Regions from separate parts of the Paenibacillus sp. GP183 genome, predicted to be linked through region 1. Evidence: riboswitches for the same ligand, from Rfam matches in the RefSeq annotation. Region 1 holds a riboswitch; each other region holds the start of a gene.
The links. A riboswitch is a leader RNA that binds a small molecule or an ion and turns the genes downstream of it on or off. The one in region 1 is predicted to bind cyclic di-AMP.
Positions count from the first base shown of each region.

Region 2: another riboswitch for cyclic di-AMP. It lies ahead of BLV33_RS20505 (3D domain-containing protein); the one in region 1 lies ahead of BLV33_RS21930 (C40 family peptidase).
Region 3: another riboswitch for cyclic di-AMP. It lies ahead of BLV33_RS27595 (hypothetical protein); the one in region 1 lies ahead of BLV33_RS21930 (C40 family peptidase).
Region 4: another riboswitch for cyclic di-AMP. It lies ahead of BLV33_RS23265 (3D domain-containing protein); the one in region 1 lies ahead of BLV33_RS21930 (C40 family peptidase).

Region 1 covers NZ_FNSW01000001.1:4,445,144-4,450,856, reverse strand. Annotated here, with positions in the region: gene BLV33_RS21940 (APC family permease) at 1-228, opposite strand, end outside; gene BLV33_RS21935 (phosphodiester glycosidase family protein) at 516-1,997, shown strand; gene BLV33_RS21930 (C40 family peptidase) at 2,253-3,131, opposite strand; cyclic di-AMP (ydaO/yuaA leader) riboswitch at 3,133-3,286, opposite strand; tRNA gene BLV33_RS21925 (tRNA-Arg) at 3,474-3,550, opposite strand; tRNA gene BLV33_RS21920 (tRNA-Gly) at 3,556-3,627, opposite strand; tRNA gene BLV33_RS21915 (tRNA-Leu) at 3,634-3,713, opposite strand; tRNA gene BLV33_RS21910 (tRNA-Lys) at 3,732-3,807, opposite strand; tRNA gene BLV33_RS21905 (tRNA-Asp) at 3,822-3,898, opposite strand; tRNA gene BLV33_RS21900 (tRNA-Met) at 3,912-3,988, opposite strand; gene BLV33_RS21895 (VOC family protein) at 4,079-4,471, opposite strand; gene BLV33_RS21890 (hypothetical protein) at 4,618-4,884, shown strand; gene BLV33_RS21885 (helix-turn-helix domain-containing protein) at 4,952-5,326, shown strand; gene BLV33_RS21880 (hypothetical protein) at 5,373-5,713, shown strand, end outside.
Region 2 covers NZ_FNSW01000001.1:4,162,548-4,168,260, forward strand. Annotated here, with positions in the region: gene BLV33_RS20485 (AraC family transcriptional regulator) at 1-61, opposite strand, end outside; gene BLV33_RS20490 (sugar phosphate isomerase/epimerase family protein) at 191-1,042, shown strand; gene BLV33_RS20495 (hypothetical protein) at 1,124-1,429, opposite strand; gene BLV33_RS20500 (polysaccharide deacetylase family protein) at 1,579-2,595, shown strand; gene BLV33_RS20505 (3D domain-containing protein) at 2,671-3,327, opposite strand; cyclic di-AMP (ydaO/yuaA leader) riboswitch at 3,337-3,503, opposite strand; gene BLV33_RS20510 (S66 peptidase family protein) at 3,616-4,536, shown strand; gene BLV33_RS20515 (YjcZ family sporulation protein) at 4,670-4,771, shown strand; gene ald (alanine dehydrogenase) at 4,951-5,713, opposite strand, start outside.
Region 3 covers NZ_FNSW01000002.1:190,932-196,644, forward strand. Annotated here, with positions in the region: gene BLV33_RS27575 (RNA-guided endonuclease InsQ/TnpB family protein) at 43-1,128, opposite strand; gene tnpA (IS200/IS605 family transposase) at 1,131-1,541, opposite strand; gene BLV33_RS27585 (ATP-binding cassette domain-containing protein) at 2,027-2,365, opposite strand; gene BLV33_RS27595 (hypothetical protein) at 3,025-3,411, opposite strand; cyclic di-AMP (ydaO/yuaA leader) riboswitch at 3,499-3,635, opposite strand; partial or broken gene BLV33_RS30960 (recombinase family protein) at 3,836-3,936, opposite strand; gene BLV33_RS30325 (YncE family protein) at 4,333-5,535, opposite strand.
Region 4 covers NZ_FNSW01000001.1:4,689,936-4,695,648, reverse strand. Annotated here, with positions in the region: gene BLV33_RS23275 (Mur ligase family protein) at 1-931, shown strand, start outside; gene BLV33_RS23270 (type 1 glutamine amidotransferase) at 912-1,625, shown strand; cyclic di-AMP (ydaO/yuaA leader) riboswitch at 1,759-1,960, shown strand; gene BLV33_RS23265 (3D domain-containing protein) at 1,966-2,418, shown strand; gene BLV33_RS23255 (methyl-accepting chemotaxis protein) at 3,047-4,306, shown strand; gene BLV33_RS23250 (M3 family oligoendopeptidase) at 4,434-5,713, opposite strand, start outside.

The DNA.
Region 1 (5,713 bases):
AATTAATAAAAGTCCAAGTACTGCCAAGGATATCGGAATGGAATACCACACGGCTGCAAAACCCACTGCCATCAATACAAGCAAAATTTGTTCCGTACCATAAGCCACAGATGAAAGCGCATCCGATGAAAGCACAGCAAGCGCTTTTAATTTACTAAGCTTTTCATCCTCTATTTCTCCGCTTTTCATGGGGCGGCCGATTAATAATCGTTTAAATCTGTTAGGCATGAATGCTCCCCTCTTTCTCTCCCTTAAAGCCAAAAATTTTATCTCTACCTATATTTGTCCCATTTGAACAATTTCAAAGCAAAAAAGCCGCAGGAAAGTAGGAACTTCCGAATCATACCCTTTTCAAATATCACTGTAAAGGAATAATTAGGCATAAAAAGCAACTTAATAGGTCTTATTAGCGTCAAATATTTGATTGAACATGTGTCAAGCTACTCGTATCTTTATTATTTGGCGTTTTCCTCTGAATGGTGAAAAATCTCTACGAGAAAGGAAGCTCAATTGCCTTGTTATCTAAAATCAGTGCCACCCTTGTGCACGGTACCCTTAATAAAGCTGGAAAAATAGCTCTTATTTTCAGCATCATTGGAATCTCATTTAGCTTTGGGGAGAATGTCAGAGCTGAATCTTCCGTTTTTGATCAAAGCAAGTCCGTTTCATATAATGGGAAATCGTACGCAGTCACATGGGTGACTGTCGATCTGAAAGATCCCACACTTCGTGTAAAGCCTGTAACAGCTGTTACTGGAATCGGACACGTGGAATCCTTCAGCTCGATGATGCAAAGAAACCATGCTGCAGCAGGAATTAACGGGGCGTTCTTCGATGCCTATGAAGCAGATGATTCCCAGCGATTTCCGAACGGGCTTATGATTAAATCCGGACAAGTCATGCATTCGGGTGAAAATCAGGCTTTTACTGTACTTCCTGACAAAACAGGGATTGTCCAAAGAATCAAAACCGGCATGAAAGTCAGTGTGAAGCATGGTGGAAGCTCCTATACGTTTGAGCCTTGGGGTGTGAATAAATACTATGGAAGCTCCCAAATCGACCAGGTTGTCTGGTATACCGAGGATTTTGGCAGCTCTATTGATTTCCCCGGGACAACCAAGATTGTCATAGAAGAAAGCAAGATTAAAACCATTACGCAAAACTCAGCTGCGATTCCGATAGACGGCCAAGTCGTTATGGTGGGCAACAGCTCCAATAATACAAAGAATTTGCTCCCCCATCTTCATGTTGGCGATCCCATTGCCGTCTCCTCATCAAGCTTGAATTCAGATACGGGATTGATGATGGGACTTCCGCAAATTGATGCAGCTGTCGGTGCCGGTCCACTGCTTCTGAAAAATGGAATCATCGACATCAATACCCAAAGAGACGGGTTCACGGATCCGAAAATCACCACAAATGCCAACGGGCGCAGCTTTATCGGCACAGACGGATTGGGTCGCTTGGTGATGGGAACTATGAGTTCTGCCACGATTTCCAATATGGCGGGGGTGCTAAAGCAATTAGGCTTTACTGATGCCATGAATCTGGACGGAGGTTCGAGTTCAGCGCTTTACTCTAATGGAGTCGAGCTGACTTCACCTGGCCGCTTGCTCAGCAATGCGTTTATCGTAGAACGCATGCCCCAAGCCCAAATTCAAATTGCGGTGAACGGACAATTTGTGAATGAGTTTCGAGGCTACCTGCAGACGGAAACCACCATGGTGCCGCTTCGAGGGATTTTAGAACGAATTGGAGCCGATTTCAAATGGGATGGCAATGCGAAATCGTTAACAGTGAAGCATGGTAATCAGCAATTATTCCTGCGTGTCGGCGAGAAAGCGGTTCAGGTGAACGGGAAATCGCAAGGTCTAGTGGAGGCTCCGATAATTATTGATGGACACATTTACTTGCCGTTACGGGCTGTCATTGAATCCCTGGGAGGTCAAGTAAGCTGGGATCAAAATCTGTATCGTGCATCCCTATCCATTCCTTAAATGTTTCAAAAATTTGTAACAAGGGTAATTCCATTTTACCACATAAGAAAGTCTATTTCGGATCTCCGAAATAGACTTTCTTATTGGCGAATAAACCTACCTTTGAACGCGGTCGCTCATCTTCGAATGACCTCGATAGAGGTTTATCTCATATGAAAAAAACATTCGATCTCCAAGCGAGTTTGCTCGGAAATCGAATGTTATGTAAGTGGGAATCCTCGAATGTTATTTAAGTATGAGTCCTAATGATTGAATTTAAACAATTCGTTTGGCACCGACGTATCTTCCACCCCAATATCCGCCCCATAGCGTTTCAACCTTAACTCCATGGTTGGTTGCGGAGATGAAATTACCATTGCCTAGATAGATACCGACGTGACTGATGCTGCCATTTGCGAAGAATACCAAATCGCCTGTTTTTAATTCTTTGACGGCAGTGCCTCTGCTGAACATTTGTGAAGAAGTTCTTGGCAGATCAATTCCTTTGCTTGCAAACACATATTGAACAAAACCTGAACAATCAAAGCCTTTGGGAGTGGTTCCACCCCAAACATAAGGAACGCCGATGTAACCATTTGCAATTTGCGCAATCTGATCTGTAATGCTTGGAATGACAATTGGTGGTGCTGGCGGCGGCGGTGGTGGAGCGATATAAGCGGACTTATGATCTTTGCCGTCTGCTTTTATGATCGCTACCTGGTTGCTTGCATCCCATTTGATTTCCGAACCAAAGGTCTCGGAGATAAAACGAAGAGGTACGAAAGCGCGGCCTTCTACAAATGCCGCACTGCCCTGCAAACTCTTTGGCGCGCCATTCACAATAACTTGGCTGGCGCCGGTCGACAGCATAATCGAGTTCTGATTGCTCGTTAACTTGACGTTAACTTGCGTATCGCCTTCCATGCTCCAATCGACTTTATACCCTAACTTCTCGGATAGAAAACGAAGTGGAACCTGGAGATTGCTGCTGCTGTCGATAAATGGCTGTGCGTCGGGAAACTGAACCAGTTCATCATTAATTTGTACTTTCACGATGCTTGCAGCCGATGCATATGTCGGAGCTGCTGCAGCTACCGCTAAGCTTCCACAAACTAATGCGCATGACAAAACAATGCGTTTAGCAAATGACTTCAATAACCTGCCTCCTATGAGCCTCCGAGGTTAGTTGACGGGTTCGGGAAGAGGATTTCCCTAGTTCGCTTCTCCTTAGCGGATTACGATCATTCACCCCAATAAAGCATCCCCCGTACCCAAGCCTTTGCTGCTTGTGGATTCGGCAATTTTTTCTCTGTGCTAGATTACCATAGTTTGGTTTGATTGATCAACCCCTTTTACGGTGTAAATAAATTACAAATGAAGAGAACATGCGATATAACGAAAAAAAAGGCGAAAGAGTGAGGGCGATAAACCCTTGTTTTCCTTCGTCTTTTGCCTGTTCAATTGATTTTTATATATTTTAAACATCTATGATTGATGTGGCGCGCCCTGAGAGATTCGAACTCCCGGCCTTTTGATTCGTAGTCAAACGCTCTATCCAGCTGAGCTAAGGGCGCACAAAAGCGGAAGACGGGGTTCGAACCCGCGACCCTCGCCTTGGCAAGGCGATGCTCTACCACTGAGCCACTTCCGCAAACGATGCGCGTAGAGGGACTTGAACCCCCACGGTTGCCCGCCAGATCCTAAGTCTGGTGCGTCTGCCAATTCCGCCATACGCGCATGGATTAAATAAACAAATGGTGAGGCATGTAGGATTCGAACCTACGACACCCTGATTAAAAGTCAGGTGCTCTACCGGCTGAGCTAATGCCTCATGATGCAAAATAATGGCGGAGCCGACGGGATTCGAACCCGCGGTCTCCTGCGTGACAGGCAGGCATGTTAGGCCTCTACACCACGGCTCCACACTGGTAAAATTGGTTGCGGGGGCAGGATTTGAACCTGCGGCCTTCGGGTTATGAGCCCGACGAGCTACCGGGCTGCTCCACCCCGCGTCAGTAAGCTGACTCATGGCTCAAGTCGATTTCCGTCATGAGCAACGAAACTTACTTTACCATGTATGAAGAACAAATACAAGTTCCGGCTTAATTGCGCGTCGATTGGAAAAACTCAATGAGTTCCATATCCAGTCCATTAAAAAAGAAATATCGGGCTCCATTCGGCAATGTTGTAATGTTCTGATCAATTCCGCTGAGCTCCAGAGCTTGAATTCTGGAAAATTCCGCTTCAATGTCATCCACGGCAAAAGCAAGATGATGAACCTTCCCTTCCTGCGGCAGCCCTTCTTGGTAACCCTCAATCAATTCAACCTCGGTTTCGCCTTCAACATCCAATCCTAGAAATGCCAAACGGATCACTTCATTCGTATGCAGCAAAGTCCCTTTCAGCTTTAAACCAATGACTTCTTCATAAAACCGGATGGAAGCCTCAAGATTGGCGACCATAACGCCGACGTGTTCAATTCTTTTAACAGGCATGGGTGATTCCTCCTAGATTTCCATTGAATTTCTCTCCATTATTATAAAGCAGTACAACAAGTTGTACAGAGCTATTGGAAAATTTCAGGAAAAAGGCGATAATGATGTAAGCGACAGAGTTAACCTGATTCAGGGAGATATGGAGCATGAGACGATTAAAATTGCTGCAAATTTATCAAATTGATGGAATTACGCCCAAGCATCGTTCTGAACGCTTTGATTTTGACCGCATTCAGGGTGAGACCTTTCAGGAATTAATGGAAATACAAGTAGGGTCTCCCATGATTCTGTCGTCTTTGACGCAAGAGGCTCCATTCAAAACAACCAAGGTTCAGGCTATCGATCATGACGGCACCGATTTTCGTGTGCTGACACGAAATACGATTTATCATTTTGAGATTTTTTATAATTGACATTACGCCAACAAAAAGTTCCAAAACGCCAACTGACGCTATACTGGAGTAGTGAGGTGTTGCAAACATGAATCAAATGAACAAAGCTCTCTCCGAAAGGCTTAAGTCCAGCCGGGAGAATAAAAATTTCAAACAAAACAAAATTGCCGAATTGCTGGATATCCATAACAGCACCCTGGCCAAATATGAATCAGGAGATCGTGAACCTGACACCCATACGCTGATTCGGTTAGCAGATTTATACGAAGTATCTTTAGAGTGGTTGATCGCAGGGAAAAGCAGCCGATCAACGAGTACATATACAGTGGATCCGGCCAGAGATTTTCTGGCGCTTGAAGGTCTGAAGTACGAGCTTACCCAAGAAGAAGCCGAGCATTTGAAAGAAAGCCTGGAGACGTTCAGGCAATTGGCTGCCAAGAAAAATCGTCAAAAGAAACAATAACAACGGTCATCACAGAAGATGCCGTTGCTTGATGCGAGGTGCCGAAATGAGCGAAAATTGGTTGATTGGGGCAATAGCTTTTTTGGCTGTGGTTCTTTATGGTTTATATGAATTCATCCGCACTTCTGCCATGATCCACACCCTCGAACGCCCCTTGTGGAAGCATTTTAAGGATTGGGATAATAACGTTCCGCCTATCAAAAAGCGGGTCAGAAACAAAGACTTTCAAAGAGACTATTATGCATATAGCCGCTTAAGCTCGGAAGAACTGATAGAAAATAGGATTATTCTAAAATCCCAAGAAAACTTAGGATCGTTTATCCAGGTTTTACTGGATTTGCTCTGGAAGCTGTCACTTCCCATACTGGTTGTTGCAATCGGATCAAC
Region 2 (5,713 bases), 280 kb from region 1:
CATTTCGAACGGTATGGCTATAATAAATAGACTTTTGCAAATCCTCATAAACCTCCAGCATATAAGTCCTCCTTTGCTGTACAAGGTCAATAAAAGCATTTTTTAGCCCATTATTTGCAATGAATACGTTTTTATTATACTGCAAAATGAAGATAATCAACACCATCTATTTCTTATGCGGGAGGATATTATGAAACTGTCTGTGTTTACCGTGATGACGCCGGATTTAACGAAGGAAGAGCTAATCACTGCTGCTGCAGCGGCAGGAATTTCAGGCGTGGAATGGAGATATGCCCCGATTTCTCAAGAAGCAGCGAGTCAAGAGCCATCCTATTGGGGGAATAATCTGTCCACCATTGTACCGGGGACCTCCGATGAGGAATTGGAGAACTTGCGTGAGCAAGTTCAAAGCCACGGCATACAAACCATCAGCGTGACGCCTTATTTAACTTGCGGTGATGTGGCTGGCACGGAAAAAGTGATGCAGATCGCCAAAAAGCTGGATGCAGGCTTTATTCGAGTGGGCGTACCTCGTTACAACGGCAGCAAGAACTACAATGACCTTTATGCGGAAGCGGTGGATTATTTGCACCATGTTCAGGAGCTTTCCCGGCAATATGGGATAAAAGGCTTGTTAGAAATCCATCATGTGACGATTGCGCCTAGTACAGGTTTGGCGCATCGACTTGTTTCCCATTTTGATCCTGAACATATCGGAGTACTGCATGATGCCGGCAATATGGTGCATGAAGGATTTGAGAATTTTCGCATGGGGCTCGAACTCTTAGGTCCGTATTTGGCCCATGTTCATGTAAAAAATGCCGGATGGGAACGCACCGGTCGCATCGTGGACGGAATGGAGGAGTGGACCTGCAAATGGATGCCGCTGCAACAAGGAATTGCTAATTGGAAGCTCCTGCTGGGCGATTTAAAATCGGTAGGCTATGAGGGTTATCTGGGTTTCGAGGATTTTAGCGGACATATGGATTCTGTTTCACTGCTGTCCTATTTTGGGCAAAAGGTTAAGGAATGGTTGAATTAATATAAGCTTGAATGGATTTTTAAACTTTAAGCTTGCGCTCATTCCCATATATGGGGATGGGTTTTTTTGTTGGAGAGAAAGCTAAGCTCGGTGTTTGCCTTTGCGAATTTCTTCGGTTACTACGAAAGCGAGCTCTTCGTTGCCAAACAGAGAAAGCACCCCCAATAACGTATCATCGGGCACATCACCGGCCTCTTCCTTGGGTACAGTGAGATCAAGGGCTTGACGAAGCGAAGCATTATCCTTTTGCTCCGGATAGGCATTGCGGTAAAGTTCGGCCGGGTCGAGGTCATGGTTCACGCACCATTGGGCAAATATAAGAATCATCATATTTTCTTCACGTTGGTAATTACGGATCACTTCATCTTCGATTTCTTTGTTACTCATGGGATGAAACCCTCCTTTACCATAATCAGATGGTTTCATTATAACGAATGCAAAGGTGGATTCACAACCTCCGTATTCGGATAACGATCATCCAAATCGCACAACATAAACAAGAATAAGATGCGGCAGACTTTTGGGGAGGTTAAACAATGAAGCATCTAATGATCTTTAGCGTTATCTTTATTTCAAGCTGCCTTCTGCCAGGCTGCGGGTTTAAGAGCAGTCATCAGCAAGATCACAGCAGTGAAGGCGTCATACCGGACGTACTTGCACCCAATGGGGTAAGTATACCTTCAGAGCATCCAATCCTGCCTCCGGTTATGGCTAAGTCGAGGCAGCTTTTCCCATTGGATAAGCCTAAGTCCGAGCTTAATCTAGAAGCCAAAGCCCCGGCTAATTCATCTGTGCTTAACCCGAGCTCTCAAACCAGCAGGAATAAAAGCAAAGCCGAGTATCGTGAACCCAAAAAATCAGTTCCGGTCGGGCAACGACGCATAGCCCATAAATCATTGTCTCTGTCGGAGCTCCGAAAAAAATATGACCGCACATTTATATTATCCGGACCCGTAACAGAGAAGAAAGTGGCCTTGACCTTTGACGATGGCCCTGATGAGATATTTACGCGGCAGGTTCTGGATGTCTTGAAGCAAAACAATGTAAATGCGACCTTCTTCGTGATTGGCAAACGCGCTGAGGCTCACCCTGAGATCATAGCCAGAATGATACGAGAAGGCCATATTGTCGGGAATCATTCATACACCCATGCAGACTTATCCAAGCTGTCCATATCAAACTTCAAGAAGCAGATCGACGATACGCAATCTATCCTGAAACCGATCACCGGGTATATACCGAAACTGCTTCGTCCTCCTTATGGGGCCATCAATGAGCAGCAGGTTCGCTGGGCCATGGACCATGGTTATCTGATCATCAATTGGAATGTAGATTCTTTAGATTGGAAAGGAATTAGCGCCGACAAGGTTTCTCATAATGTCCTATCTGCCAATCGTCAAGGCGCAATCATCCTGCAGCATTGCGGAGGAGGCGAAGGGGAAGACTTGTCAGGTTCCGTTAAAGCCATACCCACCATTATACGGACGTTGAAAAGCCAAGGCTACGAAATGGTAACCATCCCTGAGCTGCTGCATGTGTCCAAGAATAAATAGACCTTCGGTTCGATGAACCGAAGGTCTCAAAGAATAAAATGACCTTCGGTTCGATTGAACCGAAGGTCATGTATATTACTTCAATACGTAGATTTTTACATTTTGGAAACCGAAATCTGCCACAGGACCCGTTGAGGTCGGTTTGAATATATCGACTCGGTTACCCTTAATCGCTCCGCCAATATCCGTTGCGGTAGCGTACATTCCACCTTTAGGAAGACCAGGCGAGGAATACCCTGTTATATATAACTTGGTCCCGAGTGGAATGACTTTGGGATCAACAGCAACAGTCCCGATTTTCAGCGGATTACCAAAGTAATCAACGCCTGCCCAACCTCCATTTTCTGCTGCAACCTCGGAGTAAGCTGTTGCAACTGCGTTAATCACTTTGCTATAGGACGATGGCGCTCCAGAAGCAGTTGTGACCGAATTGGCCGGAGTCTGTGGGGCAGCAGGAGTTGACTTGGTCTTGGATCCTGTTGTCGATTTCTTGCCGTTAGGGAGTGTTAAAGTCAATCCCTCGTATACATTAAGCGGGTTGATCGATGAATTGGCTGCCATCAATTCATTCACATTGATGTTAAGCTTTTTCGAAATCAACCAAAAGGTATCGTTTGCTCCGGTTACATATGTCCCGGAAGATTGCGCGGCGTGCGCGGGCATGGAAAAGCCAGCGATAGACAGGCTTAAGGCAAGCCCGGCCAATGTTGCCTTCATAGCTTGAACTTTCATATAGATTATTGCTCCTTTTAGTAGATTGCCTGCGAGGTTAGTTGTCGGGTTCGGATCAAAGGGTAGCCCTACTCGGATTTAAGCCGAGATTCACCCCAAATGAACAGGTATATCTCCCGTTCATAGTAAATTAATCCCCCGCACTCCCATTTTGGAAGTTTCGGCTTATGCTAGATTAACATATCCATTTTAAAAACTAAACCCACATATTTTACCAGCTACAAAAAAACATGTTTCCTAACTGCAGAACATACATATAGAGATATACTCGGTTAGGGGTGTGTTAATATGGCAATAGCTCCGCCTAGGTTGCGGCCTGGAGATACAGTTGGAATTGTTACATTGGGGAGTCCACTGGATCCCTCTATCATTCAATCCAGTATTACGACATTAGAAAATATGGGATTCCAAGTTGTTTTGGGCAAGTATGTTTATGCGAGTGATGGTTTCCTTGCCGGAACGGATCAACAGAGAGCTTCCGACTTGATGGACATGTTTAATAATCCGAAAGTAAAATTGATCCTGCCATCCAGAGGAGGAGTTGGAGTCGCAGGTATTCTTCCTCACTTGAATTACAATGTGATAGCCGCACACCCGAAAATTGTGTCCGGCTACAGCGATATTACAGTACTATTAAACACCTTGTATCAATTTTCCGATTTGATCACGTTCTCGAGCTTGCTACTGTTTGATTTCAGGAGCAGCACTCCAGCATATAATTTTAATCAATTTTTTCAAGTTACCTCTGTCGTTCAGACCACGCATAATATTGTCAATCCTCCCGGGGTTCCGCTGACAGCCAGAGTATCGGGTAATGTCACGGGACCCATTGTCGGGGGCAATATTACTTCCATTGTCGATACTTTAGGTACACCGTATGAAATAGATACTCTCGGAAAAATTTTATTCCTGGAAGAAACGCATGAGCCCGTCAATAGAGTATACAGGATGATCAATCATTTGATATTGGCAGGGAAATTTAGAGACTGCATCGGTATCGTCATGGGGCAATGTACGAATTGCCTGGACACTTATGGCAAAACCTATGATGATTTGATCAATGAAGTGATCGTACCTCTGGGCAAGCCGCTTCTTTCAAATTTGTCGGCCGCGCATGGGGTTTATAAGGCGGCCGTTCCAATAGGAGCAAGTGTTAATCTCAAAACCAATCCACCCACGTTAACGGTTCTTGAACCTACAGTTAGCTAGGTTACGAGTAAATGACAGGTCTGCATGTTAAAAAAATGTGCGCGTGTCTCTATACTCATGTCCAATCAAGATGTTTGAACTAACGTAGTATAGGAAAGTAACGAGAACTCAGTTTGAAAGGAGTGGGTAATATATGTCATATCCAGTAGCTGGAGCAGGTTACGGAACTAGCACTGCAGCAATTTTGGTTCTCTTTATTCTGTTGGTCATCATTTCGTGTACATTTGCTTGGTAAGATAATTCCGCGCATAGGCAGCAAATAAAAATGCAGTCTGAGGGGGAACCCTCAGCTGCATTTTTTTGAGTTGATCAGAAAGCATAAGTTTTTATAAACTTGACTAGCTTCGCATCAACCTTGACAAACGCGCTCGTCATTTAGGACGGCGCAGCCGGTTATCCTTGGTAGAAGAATGACTAATTGATGGCTTGCTCAACCGATTTGTAGGTATAGCCCAAATCTCTGGCCACAGCTTCATGCGTGATGCAGCCGCCTGCAGCATTAACCCCGAGTTTAAGACCACGGTTATCTTGAATGGACTGCTTGAGACCCTTGCTTGCAATCTGCAGTCCATAAGGGACGGTTACATTCGTTAAGGCAAGGGTAGATGTTCTTGGAACAGCTCCTGGCATATTGGCAACTGCGTAATGAATGACCCCGTGCTTGGTATACGTTGGATTATCATGGGTCGTGATGCGGTCCACGGTTGCAAATATACCGCCTTGATCAATCGCGACGTCCACAATAACGGAACCCGGGCTCATGGCTTTCACCATGTCCTCGGTTACAAGCTTCGGCGCCTTTGCTCCCGGAATTAATACCGCTCCGATGACAAGATCCGATTCCGCCACAGCTTCAGCGATATTGGACGGATTTGACACTAAAGTGTGAATACTTGTACCGAATATGTCATCCAATTGACGAAGACGATCCGGGTTCAGGTCAATCACGGTTACGTCCGCTCCGAGACCTGCGGCGATCTTGGCCGCATTCGTGCCAACAACGCCCCCGCCAATCACGGTCACCTTACCGCGTCTCACCCCGGGAACTCCACTGAGCAGAACGCCTTTTCCACCATGCGGTTTCTCCAGAAATTGGGCCCCTATCTGCGCAGACATGCGGCCTGCTACCTCACTCATAGGCAGTAAAAGCGGCAATGCGCCATTCACTTCGACCGTC
Region 3 (5,713 bases), on a different contig from region 1:
TCCCCTCCTTGGAGGCTCTATCCAAGCCTAGTCTTTTTTAGGTTACGATACGTTTTTCAAAGCTAGGTTTAGTATGTTAATCGCCGCATTTACGTCCCGATCTGCAACGTATCCGCAAGAACATTGATGCGTTCGTTCGGATAGTGTTTTTTTGACGATTTCACCACAGTTGGAGCATTGTTGAGATGTGTTGTATGGATTCACTTGCACCACTTGACGACCGGCACTTTCAGCCTTGTACATCACGAATTGTACGAGTTGCTGCCATCCTGCATCAACAATGCTTTTTGCAAGATGATGGTTCTTAACCAACCCTAATACGTTTAAATCTTCAAAAGCAATCAATTGGTACTGGTTTACGAGTTTACGAGAAACTTTGTGCGCATGATCTTTTCGCTGATTGGCTACATGCTCATGCAATTTCGCCAATTGATGTACAGCTTTGCTTCTACGTTTCGAACCTTTTTTCTTTTTGGATACGGCACGTTGTAGATGTTTCAATCGTTGTTCACTTAGACGAAGATATTTGGGTGATTCTATCGGTTCTCCTTCAGATGGTATTGCAAGGTGTTTGAGTCCTAAGTCTATACCAACCTTCATGTTTGTTATAGGCAAAGGTTTGGCTTCAACTTCACACGAAAAACAAGCATAGTATTTTCCGTTTTTGATAATGATGGAACAGGTTTTCATCTTGCCTTGCAGTTCTCGATGTAGTTTTATTTTCACTTCACCGATCTTGGATAGCTTTATTTTATTGCCATGGATTGTGTACCCGCCTTGCGGATAGGTAAACGAATCGTACCTCGATTGTGGTTTGAAACGTGGGAACCCTGGAGTCTCGGCTTGCTTCACTCGTCTAAAAAATGCTTGATACGCCTTATCCAATCGTTTCGCAACATCCTGTAACACTTGCGAATGCACTTGCTTTAATGCCGGAATGTGTTGTTTACGCTCGTTGAACGTGTTTGCTTGATCGTAGTAGTTCGGTGTTTTCCCTTCTTGTTTGTAGGCAAGAATACGTTCCTCTAGTAACCGGTTATACAACAAACGGCAGCGTTCAAGAGTAAATTGTATCTTCTGTTTTTGCTCTTTTGTTGGGTATATTCGGTATTTGTAGGCAACAAGCAATACTATTCACCTCGTTCTTTTTGGCTTTCAATATATTTTTTGATTACATCCAGTTGAACTGTACCTACGGTTGCAACAAAATACGAGTTTGTCCATAGGGAAGGGAGTCTACTTTTTAGATGGTTAAACTCTAGTCGTAGCACTCTTGACGTGTACCCTTTCAAATGTTTCACTACTTTGTGGATTCCAAACTGTGGATCGCATTTGATGAGCAAATGAACATGATCGGGCATGATTTCCATTTCAACGATTTCTGTGTTTAACGCTTTAGACTTCTCTAAAAACAAACTTTTTAGCCTTGTATCAATTGGTTCTTTGAGTACCTTTTTTCGATACTTAGGACAAAAAACAACATGATATTTACAATCAAAAACGATATTATGATTACTTTCTGCTTTTCTACTCAATGTCATCACCTACAGTAAATTGTACCACAAATAGTTAGTTTAGTGTAGTTTATCTAACATGTTTTAAAGAGAGAATTTAAGAATTTTGCTCTTAACATCCCTAAAGGGATGCAGAGCAAATTGCCTTATATCCCCATGGCTAAAGCAAGGGGTTTTACGGCGAATTTGATAAAAGTTAAGAAGGTGAGCGAGGAATAAAACGAGTACACGTGTTTTCTGCCTTAGCGATCAGATTCAGAATTAATACGTATGCAGATTGGGAATGATCTCACATAACTAAAGAAAGGGCCGGTAATGTGTGCGAACAAACAAAATCACCTATATCATCTGTCTCTTTATCCTTTTTTGTGGGCAGACAACAGCCTTGGCAGTTCAACCAATAAACCAAGATGTCCCGTTCTTAATCAACAACGGAAAATGTCCGAATGCTAATGAAGTAGTCAATAACCCTACAAACGAAGGACTGAGGGAAGCTTTAGAAAGAATTATTCCTAATGCGTACACATGGGACAAGAAACATAACGAATGGAAAGTCCTTCAGATAACTCCACTGCCAACAACATATCCTGAATCCTATTACGATATGGGAAAGCATTACTGTGGCGAATATATAGCGAATAATTCTTGGTAATCATGGTAGATTTCCCTGCACCATTGGGACCGAGGTATCCAACTGCCTCCCCCTGTTCAATCTTGAAAGAAATGTTATCAACTGCTCTATTAATCGTATATTCTCTTGTAATCAAATTGCAGAAAGCACCGAATAATCCGGAAAATCTGCGATACTGCCGGAAGTCTTTCACTATATCAATAACTTCAATTGTTGCCACAGTTAACTCCTCCTAGTTCTATATAATCTGGAAAATATTCTTCGATTAAATTCGGTAATTAATGTTATTGTATTCGCTTCCAAAAAGTAATTTCCTTCCAATGACAACGTATGATTTGTTGCACTATTCTGCCCGTTTGCGGAGGGAATAAACAAACGGCTGCCGACGAGCAGCCGCAATTCAGATATCGTTTCCCGTTGGTTTAACAAGGCAACCCATTACCATCCCATGCGTTTTTTAAGTGAGGTAATTTGTTCAATATGGTGTTGACCATGCCAAGCATATCTTTGAGTTGCAGCGTCAAGACTCATTAGACCATGAGTTGGACTCGTAAATTTCCTTTATCGAGATACTTTTCCCTAATTTTTTGCCAGCATATGATGCCTCTCATGGTCAAATTTTTGTAGCAAAGGATAAGGAAAAAGGATGGTTCGCTTGGTTTAGATTTCATTAATAACTTTCAGGTCCATTTAACCTGCCCGTTACCACAACAGGCTACCGAGAAAATCTGCGGTAGCCTATTGTCGTATTTTTATTAAGCTATCAGTGTACCGTTAGTTCAATGCGAACATACGATCAAAAAATTGGTTATTGACGGGCATAATGGAGAAGTAACAACCGAAAAAATATATAGAAGCAGTCTTATCCTTCAACCAGGCTCATGTTATACTGCTTCTGACGTACTCTCTAAGGCAAGGATACGGACCACCAAAAATATGAGCCATGGTTACGATAAATTGGTGATGTTCCTCCAAAATTTTTGGGGAAATGCCAACGCGATTGGCTAGTAATTGTTGAACCGCTAATTCCCTTTCCGAACTTAGTGTGTTTAGCAACTCATTGTTTTGTGCGACCGTTCTGCTTATTTCCATTAAAGTCCGTGTTTCGACGCCTGATGACTGATATGCCAAATTCGAAAATTGAATGTCGAACTCCTCCAGCCGTCGCTTTAAGTGAAGAATCTCTTCTTGTCGTTGTACAGAAGCGTTTGACCTTTTAAATAGAAAAAGCTTCTTTACCTCTTTGGTTACGCTCTTAAAAAGCATGTCTAATTTCTCCTTCTTTCTCTTGACCGAAAAAAGGAAGCGAGGGAATAGAGCCCTAAAGTTTAAAGGTCCCATTTAATGTTTCTATCATTTTCTTTCTACGCTGACGAAGTTAGCTGACGGACTCGGGTCGAAAGTTAACCCTAACACTTAAAAAGTGTACTCACCCCAGAAAACTTGGTTCCCCCGCTTCTTTAATCCAAAGAATTAAGCGTAATATGATTCATTCTTACTTTATCAATATATCCCCAATACATATTTATAAACAATAGTAATATTTACTTATAATTTCTATGTCATTAGTCTCATACCGCCGCCACAAGGTTATGTATCCCCGTCTGGCTATCACAACTAATAGTTCAATTTTACTGCCCGTTACTTCAATAAACCAAAAAAGGAGCTGACGTTGAGCAAGCTCCCCCACTTTCTCCGTGTAAATACGTTCACATCCACCAGATTTAAAGCATCAAGTTGCATGTCTAATGACTGATCGATTGTTGATACCCTTGCGTAACCAATTTTCATTTGGTATCACAGCTCTTTTATGTTATTTATTACCTATTATTATTATAGAGTTCTTTTTTTGGAACGATGAGATCTTTCTATGCATTATTCTTATTTGTTCATAAAATGTCTAATAGTGATAAAACGAAAGAGGAACATTTGTGATACATGCTCCTCTACCTTAACATTTTAAATTGGCAACACTAATTCAAATGCAATCCAGCTCTCCATAAAAATGCACCCCTTTATACAGATCGCTATTGAGTGATGTTTTCTCAATGTCTATTTTAAGGGGTACACATCTCGAAGCCAGTGGTGAAATCATATTATTGGTAAATATCTATAATAATTAGCGATGGTAATACCTTTGGCGTATTCTCTGGTTTTGCCGCAAAAATAATTATGCATTGTTAGAGACTAGTCTTCAATCGGTTGGCCGGAAGCTTTCCGAAATTCATTGGCCAGCCGATGAAACCCGGCTTTTACCACATCATCATCTGTGGCTTTATAAGCTGCTTGCAATAATGCAATTCCTTTATTGGCGTCATCGGGCGAAAGCACATATGCTGGAAAAGTTTTTTCAATCTTAATTACAGCCACTTTATTGAGGAGTGGTTCAAAGGCATAGATCGTATTCGTATCAGGCATAATGTCTAATGTATGTGAGCCACCTTTTTTGCCGCCAACATACAAGTCAGGTAACCTTCGCATAGCATCCATATCAATGACCTCTGCCAACCCGGTAGATGATTCCGCAGCGAACAAAATACGATTTTTAAGATCAACCGTTATTTGGTCTTGTCCTGCAGTAGCATCAAACTTGGCAACTATGTTACCCGACGTTGCATCCACTGCAAACATCTGCTTGCCTTTTGTAGCGATCCAAAGGATTTTTTTAACTGAATCAAAATACAAACCTCTTAAAGGTTCTTTTTCTGGCAAGTCATATGTAAACATTTTGCCAATTGTATGTGTTTTTGGGTTAATGACTAAGACATTGTTATCCTCTGGTTGGTATAGCGTATTCGTCTCTGGTACATAAACTCCCAGATCTGGACCTACTTTGGGGGAATCTTTCAAATTCATGGTGGCTATAACTGAAAATGGACTTTGAGCCGAAATGAATGACATCGTATTACTCCCATTGTTGACTACAGCAACAGCATTTTCTTTAGAAATGTAATTTATGCTGTCCGGTGCTTTGCCTCCCGTAGGGACTTTCTTAACGATTGACCAATCTTTTTTCGATATGACTACAACAGCTTCGTCTTTCTCTGACGCAACAAAGATATAATCAGAATTATACGTCAAACCATTACCTACATTTACACCGTACACGGTTGCAGCCACTGTATTCGTGTCCGTATCAATCACAATAACGTTGTTGTTTCCTTTTTGGGAAAGGTAAACTTTGTGGAGTAAGGGATCAGCCGCCACAACATCTCCTGCACCTGGTTTTCCAGGTAAATCGATTGTTGTCACTAAGTTAAATTGAACGTCTGAAGCGGCTGATGCCACCGTAGGCACTAAAGCGATTCCCAGACAACAGAGAACCATTGAAGTTTGCTGAAAACGTTTGAATAAACTGTTTGAACTACCTCTACCCATAATTCCACTCATTCTCCACATACTCATTAGATCACCTCAACATTTAATTTTACTTACTTTGAAATAATTTCAAAATATGGCTATACTCAGGTTGACATATCAATCAGAACATAATGTTTGATATAATCGATACAAACGTATGTTTGGAGTGATTCACATGGCCATTAAAATACAATTCCAATGAAGTATG
Region 4 (5,713 bases), 240 kb from region 1:
TCGAGACCAATTAGATCGTTATGGGGAGATAGATACTCTGATTAACCATATTGGTGCTGCCATTCATCCCATTCAAACAAAATTGATTTTAAATGCCGATGATCCGCTGGTTTTTCGATTGAGCTCTTTTGGCAAAGAGGATGTCTTTTTCGGGCTTGGCAAACAGTCCTACCATTTTGGAGATTACGGCATGTGTGAATCTAAATATTGTCCGATATGCGGTGAGGAAATGAAGTATGATCACGTTCATTTTGGCCAGCTTGGATTTTTTACCTGCTCTTGTGGATTTGAACGCCCGGACCCTCATTATGAAATCGACAGCGTTCAATGCAACCCCTTAACTTTTTCACTGAACAATAAAACGTACAGGATCAATATGACTGGCGCCTATAATGTTTACAACGTATTAGCGGCGGTTGCTTGCGCAGCGGAATTAGGGGTTCATGTTAAGAACATACAAGAATCCTTATATAAGTTTCATCCCGACAATGGACGTATGCAGGTGTTTCAATTTAGGGGATTTCCCTTCATCGTTAATCTCAATAAAAATCCATCCGGCACGAATGTCTCATTGTCGGAAATCCTTTCTACGAATCACGAGAAGCAGATCGTCTTTTTTATTAATGACTTTATTGCCGATGGTGAAGATGTGTCATGGATTTGGGATATAGATTTCGAATGCCTTCAAAGGGAAGATATCAAAACAATAGTATGCTCCGGCAGCCGCGCATCCGACTTGCTGTTGCGTCTTAAGTATGCCGGGATTGATCCCAATAAAGTGTTTAAAATTCCTTCTATAGATCAGGCCATAAAATACGCGCTTAATCATCCTATGCACACTTATTTGTTGCCAACCTATACAGCCTTGCAGCAGGTGAAAAAGTATCTTGTTAGGAGTGTGAAAAAGGAAAATGAAGCTTATCCTTTATAACTTTTTCCCGGATCGGTTAAATTTGTACGGAGATAAAGGAAATGTGCTAGTTCTTAAAAAACGGTGCGAATGGAGAGGCATTGAATTAACAGTTGTGGATATCAAATCGACTGCTTCATTGAACTTTTCGACGGTTGATATTTGCTTCATGGGCGGAGGGAGTGACCGTGAACAGGGTCTGGTTTCCAATGAATTTTTGAAAATAAAACAAGAATTTAAAGAATGTGTTGAGGACGGTGTAAGCTGCCTCGCCATATGTGGAGGTTATCAGCTTCTGGGGAGTTGCTATGTAACTTCCGATGGCTGTAAGTATAAGGGGATGGATATTTGCAGCTTTGAATCCATATCCAACAAAGATCGTCTGGTTGGTAACATGATGATTGAATCAAATGATTTTGGCAAAATAATCGGTTTTGAAAACCATTCCGGCCGAACCTATCACAACTACAAATCGCTAGGAAAAGTCATCAAAGGCTTTGGTAATAACGGTGAGGATGGAACTGAAGGGCTCCACTATAAAAATGTAATCGGAACGTATCTCCATGGTCCTCTTTTGCCTAAAAATCCTTGTCTATCGGATCACATCATTGCAGCCGCAATAGACAGAAAATACGGCAAAAGGGAACTTATTCAATTGGATGATGCTTTGGAGAACGATACCAAACAGAATGCGGAGAAAATTTGTCTCTCCTGAAAGAAACGATATTGTCTGAGCATCGCGAACCTAGGCACTCGTCAAATTGACAAAAGTACAAGTAATGCTAATTTATGTTAAAAAAGTAATATTGTAAATAAATGTGGGTTACATTATCCATTTTAATATGTTAGTCTTATCTAAGCCGAAACTTTCGTTTAGAAAGTGCGGGGGATGATTTATTTATTGAACAGAACACCTGGTGCCGCTCAGCTTTGAGCTGTCAGGATATCGCTGTTCATTTGGGGTGAATATCGGATCGTATCCGAATAGGGACTGTATCCTTTTGTCCGAACCCGACAACTAACCTCGTAGGCAATATACTAAAAGGAGAGATAGTATGAATATTCAACCTCTGAAAAAGACAGTGGTTGGGCTTGCTTTAAGCCTGTCCATTGCCGGATTCGCACTACCCGCTAACGCAGTCCATGCTGCGTCGAATAATACAGTTCAGACCGTTTCCGGAAAGTCATTGGCGTACAGCAAAGTTATGAACATTGTCGCTACAGCTTACTCCGAAGCGCCGCAAGAAAACGGATGGGGCCCTGTTGATTACTTCGGCAATCCCCTTAAAATAGGTACTATTGCCGTAGACCCCAATGTGATTCCACTCGGAACAAAGGTATACATTACCGGTTATACCTTTAATGGCTTCCCAAGAGGGTTAATCGCTACTGCAACCGATGAAGGCAGCGCGATTAAAGGGAACCGGGTCGATATTTTCATCCCGAGTTCCACTGGTCCTGCGAGTGATTTCGGTATCCAAAACGTGAAAGTTTACGTATTGAAATAAAAAGTATAAAAAGCAATAATCCCCACAAACCTTAAAGGCTTGTGGGGATTATTGCTTTGCTAAGTATTTCTGAATGAATAAAATATAAGTCCTTCAAACCGATTTAACCGTACTTGCCATGTTGTAATTCGACTCGAATTGAACGCTGGCGCATAGCGTGTTCTGCTTCAATGTGAAATCAAGCATGATTTCACCATGAGTCCAATTCTTCTTGTATTTCAGAGATTCAATTGCCATTTGGCGAAAAGTTTGGTATTGGGATTCAACGAGCCCTTTTGTATTCGCTTGGAGTTCTCCGCCTTTACATTCTAGCGGCAGATGCCTGATTCTATACTTTCCAATCACATTGTTGCGGATTTGAATAAAAACTGTCCCCGATGCATCATTTAAATTATTTGAATATTCTGGGATGTAGGACTATTATACTGTGACACTTTCACTTTTTCAACATATTTTTACATATTTATGCTTTAACATACTTTTATCGGAAGATTTCTATGAGTCTGAAGTCTGAATTATCGCATTTTTCGAGCCTGATATAGAAACTTTTTCCTATGAATGTTATAATTTTTTCGAGATTATTGTAAATACCCAATAATCTAACATTTCATTGAGGAGTCGATTATGGGTGTTTAATTTGTCTACAATATCTTTTAAGCGAAAGCTGCAACTAGGGTGCTTCGGACTCATAGGCATCAGTGCAGTCATGATTCTGATTTTACTTTTTGCCCCACAATGGAACCCCTTTCTTGGTATTATCTTCCTCGTTATTTTGATTGCTGGGAGTATTCCGTTTGTATTCTGGTTTGAAAGATCCTTAACCGAACCTATCGCTGAATTATCGCGAGTTGCACTTAACATTTCAAAAGGGGATTTTACGCAAAAGGTTACCATCACTTCGGATGATACCCTCGGCCAGTTAGGTAAGTCCTTCAATAAAATGATTGATAAGCTTCGTGAAATTCTACAGGATACCGGTTCGATTTCCAAGCAAGTTTTTAACTCCAGCAGGGACATCTACTTCAAAAACGAAAATTTTCGTGGTGTTCTGGAACAAGTCAGTATATCCGCCCATGAGCTGGCAACCGGTGCTGGGCAGATCTCCGAGGAAGTATCCCGTGCATCCGCTACTTCCAGTGATATTCAGACAAACATTTCCAGTTATGCTGATTCCGCCAAAGAGATGAAAGCTCGATCGGATCAAATGCTGAGGCTTGTGGAAAAGGGCATGACCACGGTAGAAAGCCAGGGAGCCGGGATGAAGCGCAATGTGGAAGTAACTGCACTGGTATCGGAAACGATTGATTCACTGGCTAAGCAAGCTGCAGGCATCACCAATGTGACAAGGTCTATTTCAGAAATTGCCGAGCAAACGAACTTGCTCTCGCTCAATGCTTCCATAGAAGCAGCAAGAGCCGGTGAACACGGAAGAGGCTTTGCCGTCGTTGCGCAGCAAGTGCGCAAGTTAGCTGAGGAATCCACAGCTTTGACCCGTGAGGTATTCGGCTTCGTGAAAAGCATTGAACAAGGGATCGGACAGGCCATAAGCAGTATCAAAATCAATGAAGATGTTGTCAACAAACAAACCGTGCTGATTGATCAAACCGAGAAGGTTTTCTCGGAAATCGTCGACAGTATGCGATTCATTTCGGTGGAAATATCCGGGTTCGCTGAGCAGAGCTCGAACATGCTGAGCAGATCGCAGCAAATTGCAGCAGCTATGGAGAGCATTTCCGCAATCACCGAGCAGTCCGCAGCAGGGACCGAGGAAGTGTCTGCTTCGATGAGCGAGCAGATCGGCACGGTTCAGGCAATTGTCAATCAAGCAGAAGAAATGACGCGGGTAGTAACTCAGCTGCAGACGGCCATTCAGGTGTTTAAGCTGTAAGCACCTCACAAAACAGATTCACCATAAAAAAAGCTCCCTCTGTGGGAGCTTTTACTGTAATGAGGCCTTCTTGAGCCATAACCGGCCTCTGGAAGGATAAAAAACATCCTTCCAACTCCTTTTCTAACTAATGAACTTTAGCATCAGTGAGAGCCATGAATTGCTTGACATCTTCGATAGCCATGTCGACTGCACTTTGCCAGAAGTCAGGCTGCGTAAGATCGACGCCGAGATGCTTCCGGGCCAATTCCTCCACAGTCATGCTGCCGGTATCCCTAAGCAAAGAGATGTATTGATCCTCAAAAGCCGGACCCGCTTCCTGGGCTTTGGCATAGATGCCAGCACTGAACAAGAAGCCGAAGGTGTACGGGAAATTGTAAAAAGGCACCTCGGTCGAGTAGAAATGCAGCTTGGCTGCCCAAAAATGAGGATGGTAGCTGCTAAGGGAATCTTTAAAAGCTTTCTTCTGAGCGCTTACCATCAGCTCGTTCAAGCGTTCAACGCTGACAAGTCCGTTACGGCGTTCTTCATAAAAATTAGTTTCAAAGATAAATCGGGCATGGATGTTCATAAAGAAAGCGATAGAACGCTGGATTTTATCCTCGAGTAATATGATCCGCTCTTCAACTGTAGCTGCTTTATTAACCGCTGCATCCGAAACAATCATCTCAGCTAAAGTAGATGCCGTTTCAGCTACGTTCATCGCATATTGCTGTGCAAGAGCAGGCATGTCATTCATAACATGCTGGTGATATCCATGGCCTAATTCATGCGCCAGGGTGGACACGTTATTGGCGGTGCCTCCATACGTCATGAAAATGCGTGTTTCTCCCGCGATCGGAAACGATGTACAGAATCCACCTGGTCTTTTGCCAGCGCGATCCTCTGCTTCAATCCAACTGCGCTCGAATGCTTTTTTGGAGAAGGCTGCCATTTTCGGACTGAACGACTCAAACTGTTCAAGGATGGTTTTTGCCCCATCATCAAAGCTGATTTTCTGTGCGGCTTCGCCCAAGGGGGCATCCACATCCACCCAAGCCAGCTTTTCAAGACCCATAAGCTTGGCCTTACGGTTTAAATATTCCACGAAAATATCCTTGCTGCGGTCAATGACATCCCACATGACATGGAGCGTCTTTTCCGACATACGATTAATTTCAAGAGGCTCCTTGTGAATGGTTGTCCAGCCGCGATGCTTATATGTCTGTAGACGAAAGCCTCCGAGATGATTGAGCGCTTCCGCACAATAGTCCGCTTTGTCCGCCCAAGTCTGTTCCCAAAGCTGGAACAAACGAGTCCGTTCTTCCAGATTTTCCGTATGGAGCCGATTGAAGCCCTGACCGACAGAAAGCTCCACCGTTTTTCCATCCTCTTCAACGGGCATACGGAATTGGCTGACTGTTGTAT